One region of the Pseudomonas leptonychotis genome, then DNA from elsewhere that is predicted to be linked to it. Evidence: riboswitches for the same ligand, from Rfam matches in the RefSeq annotation. Region 1 holds a riboswitch; the other holds the start of a gene.
The links. A riboswitch is a leader RNA that binds a small molecule or an ion and turns the genes downstream of it on or off. The one in region 1 is predicted to bind cobalamin.

Region 2: linked by a shared signal. The riboswitch ahead of cobG (precorrin-3B synthase) and the one ahead of cobO (cob(I)yrinic acid a,c-diamide adenosyltransferase) in region 1 are both predicted to bind cobalamin.

The regions. Positions count from the first base shown of each region.
Region 1 is NZ_RFLV01000002.1:521,053-523,247, reverse strand. It holds gene D8779_RS12975 (O-methyltransferase) at 1-373, shown strand, start outside; gene D8779_RS12970 (hypothetical protein) at 389-709, shown strand; cobalamin riboswitch at 782-1,051, shown strand; gene cobO (cob(I)yrinic acid a,c-diamide adenosyltransferase) at 1,161-1,772, shown strand; gene D8779_RS12960 (cobyrinic acid a,c-diamide synthase CobB) at 1,772-2,195, shown strand, end outside.
Region 2 is NZ_RFLV01000001.1:1,624,090-1,626,284, forward strand. It holds gene cbiE (precorrin-6y C5,15-methyltransferase (decarboxylating) subunit CbiE) at 1-395, opposite strand, end outside; cobalamin riboswitch at 600-796, shown strand; gene cobG (precorrin-3B synthase) at 897-2,195, shown strand, end outside.

The DNA of each region.
Region 1 (2,195 bases):
CAACGCCACGGCTGAACGTTACTGGCGTGAAGCAGGGCTCAGTGCGCGTATTGAGCAACGCCTAGCCCCTGCGCTACAAACCCTGGGGGCGCTGGAGGCTGAAGGTCTCGCTGGCAGTATCGATCTGCTGTTTATCGACGCCGACAAAGCCAATTACCCAGCCTATCTGGAACATGCCCTGCGCCTGGTGCGTCAAGGTGGGCTGATCCTATTCGATAATACCCTGTGGAGTGGCCGCGTGCTTGAGGAAAACCCTGAGAGCGCGGACACCCGAGCGATTCAGGCGCTCAATCTGGCGCTGTGTGACGACCCGCGCATTGACCTGTCCCTGTTGCCGCTAGGCGATGGCCTGAGCCTGTGTCGTAAACGCTAAGTCTTTACCACCTGTATGCCCGAACCGATTCGTCTGCCCGAACAACCCGATGCCTGCGAGCTCTGTAGCCGTGCAGCAGTCCTGACGCGCCACCATCTGATCCCCAAGGCGCTGCACAACAAGGTTTATGTGCAGAAGCGCTTTGGCAAAAGCGAACGCATCAGCGCCACGCTCTGGGTCTGCCGTGCTTGCCATAACCAAATCCACCGGTTGTTCAGTGAAAAAGAGTTGGCGCTGACTTACAACAATCGCGACAGCCTGCTCAGTGATGAGCGCCTGCGCACCTTTGTTGAGTGGCTGGCCAGCAAGCCAGTAGGCTTTATGCCGAGGCATTGACCTGTCGCATCAATGGCTGGTTCTCGACTGTAAGCCGCGCATTCGTTTGACGCTTAATCGCGAACTCTCTACCCTTCGCGCCTTGTAGCAGGTGCCTCCGACGCTATGCGTGTGCGGGGTGAAACTGGGAAGTCGGTGCGCTGAACGTGTTTACGTCAGTCATTCCGACGCTGCCCCCGCAACGGTAAGTGAGTTAAACGCCGCTATTGCCACTGTGCTGAACGCATGGGAAGGCGCGGCTTAGAGCCTTTTTATGATCTGGCTCGCTAGATCATAAGTAGTTTCTGAGAGCTATAAGGCTCGCTCACAAGCCCGGAGACCGGCCTGTTGCAGTCCACGGCATCGCGGAGGGCGATGGCTGGCGCGTGCTTGGCGCTATGCGTGAGCCCGCGCTTGCTGTTTCTTCGCCTGCTTATTTCAGCCAGATCGCCTTGGGGCGGTGGAGCATGCGATGACTGAATCGATTGAGCGTGACGCCCGACACAAGGCGCGCATGGCCCGCAAGAAAACCCTTATCGACGAAAAGATCGCCCAGGCTCAGGACGAATACGGCCTGCTGCTGGTGCACAGCGGCAACGGCAAGGGTAAGAGCAGCAGCGCCTTTGGCATGGTCGCGCGCGCCTTGGGCCACGGCCTCAAAGTTGGCGTGGTGCAATTTATCAAAGGTGCGGCCAGCACTGGCGAAGAAACCTTCTTTCGCCGTTTCCCCGATGAGGTCAGCTATCACGTAATGGGCGAGGGCTTTACCTGGGAGACCCAGGATCGCCAGCGTGATATCGACAAGGCTCGCGAGGCCTGGGCGGTGGCGGCGCAGCTGCTAAATGACCCCGCCGTTGGCCTGGTGGTGCTGGATGAACTGAATATCGCGCTGAAATACGGCTATCTGGAACTCGACGCGGTGCTCGCCGATATCGAAGCGCGGCCGCTGCTACAGCATGTGGTGGTGACTGGGCGTGGCGCATTGCCGGGGATGATTGAGGCGGCGGATACCGTCACCGAGATGAGCCTGGTCAAGCATGCGTTCAAGGCTGGCGTGAAGGCTCAGAAGGGAGTGGAGTTTTAATGAGCGACTCCAGCGCCCGTCAGTGCCCGGCACTGTTGATTGCCGCGCCGGCCTCCGGTCAGGGCAAGACCACGGTGACTGCAGCCTTGGCGCGCCTGCATACACGTCAAGGCAAACGCGTGCGGGTGTTCAAGTGCGGCCCGGATTTTCTCGACCCGATGATCCTGGCCCGCGCCAGTGGCGCGCCGGTGTATCAGCTCGACCTGTGGATGGTCGGTGCAGCGGAGAGCCGTCGGTTGCTCTGGGAAGCGGCGGGTGAGGCCGATCTGATTCTGATCGAGGGGGTGATGGGCTTGTTCGATGGCACGCCGTCGGCGGCCGACTTGGCGCGGCACTTCGGCGTACCGGTGCTGGCGGTGATCGATGGCTCGGCCATGGCGCAGACCTTTGGCGCCATGGCCCATGGCCTGGCAACGTTCCAGC
Region 2 (2,195 bases), on a different contig from region 1:
AGCGCCGCCAACGGCCGCGCCACCAGCGACAGCACCGTGACCTCCTGCAGCGGCCAACCCAGGCGAGCAGCGGCCAAGGACACTGAGGACGGAAACGAGAACACCCGCATTTCCTCGGCCGGCAGCTGCCGCGCCAGGCTCGCGCCCACGCCATAGAACAGCGGATCGCCGCTGGCCAGCACACAGACCGGCGTACCGCGTCGCGCCAGTACCGGCGCAACACTGAAAGGGCTGGGCCACAGCTCATGCTGACCCGGCAAATCAGCCGGCAACAACGCCAGCTGCCGCGCCGCGCCAACGATGCACTGCGCTTCAGCCAAGGCCTTGCGAGCCGCCTCGCCCAGGCCGACATAGCCGTCTTCACCGATTCCCACCAGGGTTAACCAGGCCGTCATGCGCTTTCCTCAAACCGTCATCGTCGCGCCGCCCGACCAGTTGGCTGTCGTACCCGCGCGCAAAGCGGGCATAATAGCGCCTTCGTCGGTGCCCTAATGGGCCGAAGAACCTGTTTACGATCTCGCGAGCTAGAGCCATGCAAGGCAAAAATAGGCGAGGAAGTGGAGTTTACGAGCTGTAAATGAGCATTCCGAGCCTGTTTTTAACGCAGTAGGGCCGACGCGCAGCAGATCGTAAACAGGTTCTAAGAGGGAATCAGGAGCGATCTGCTGATCGTGACCGAGCTGCCCCCGCAACTGTAAACAGCGAGTTTGCCGCAACTGTGCCACTGGGTAACCGGGAAGGCCGCAGCAGATGAAGACCTGTAAGCCAGGAGACCTGCCGACGACGCTAGTCGCGAGTGCCAACATCGGGCGGGGTGTACCGATGCCATTGAGTCCCCTGTGCCAGGGCGGGCTCTGCTGGTTCGGTCGCCGCGTCTTTGTTGTTGGTGACCTTTTTTGCGCGACCATTCCATCACCGTCGATCCATCACTACCACGCCCCAGCGCGTGCCCCGGCCTGCTGCGCATTGTGCAAGCACTGGACGGTGGCATCTGCCGGGTCAAGCTGGCTGGCGGTGTACTCAGCAGCAACCAAGCCCGCGCCATCGCCGAGGCCGCCGAACACTGCGCCAGCGGTGTGCTGGAGCTGACCAACCGCAGCAATCTGCAGATTCGTGGCGTATTAGCTGGTCAGCAGGCCGAGCTGATTGAGCGCCTGCTCGCCGCCAACCTGGGCCCAAGTAACCCGACGGCTGATGATGTGCGCAACCTGCTGCTCAGCCCCGCCGCCGGTCTCGACCCGCAGGCGCTGCTCGACACCCGACCGTTAGCCGCCGCGTTGCTTGAACTGCTGCAAAGCACCCCGGCACTGCACGGGCTATCGGCCAAATTCGCCATTCAGTTGGATGGCGGCGAAGCCCTGGCGATGCTCGAACACCCGCACGATATCTGGCTTAGCGCTCTGCCCGGCATGCCGGCACGGCTGGCCTTTGGCCTGGCTGGCTGCCCAGGTGATCAGCCACTGGGCGTGGTCGACGCAGAGCAAACCGTGTCGCTGGTAGAGCAGCTGCTAAGGCTGTTTATCGAACTGGCCGGCAACGCACACAGCCGTATGCGCCAGCTGCTAAGCGTGATTCCAGCCAGCCAGCTGCTGCAACAGCTGCAAACGCGCCTGCCCTTTGCCGTGCAAGCGCCGCCGGCCGATTGGCAACGCACACCGGTCAGCCCACGCGCGCCGATCGGCATTTATCCCCAGCAGCAAGCGGACCTGCGCATGGTCGCCGCTGGCGCGCGCCTGGGACGGATCGACGCCGCGCAATTGCAGGCCCTGGCCGATCTGGCTGAACAACATGGCGATGCCAGTCTGCGCCTGACGCCCTGGCAGGGTGTGTTGCTGCCAAATATCCCCGAACACTCGACGGACACACTGCTGCACAAGCTGAACGACCTCGGCTTGCTCACCGATGCGCAAGAACCGTTAAGCCAGCTGATCGCCTGCACCGGCTCCGCCGCCTGCGCTAAAGGCTTGAGCGACAGCAAGGCCGATGCCCTGCGCCTTTCCGCACGGCTGCGCGCCAGCAGCGTCCGCCCTCAGGTGCATTTAAGCGCCTGCCCGCGCTCCTGCGCCGCTGCGCACACCGCGCCCTTTACCTTGCTGGCCAGCAGCGCTGGCCACTACCAACTCTATCAACGCACGCCGCAGGCAGCCGGTTTCGGCCAACTGCTGGCCAGCGCCATTACGATCGACGAGGCCGGC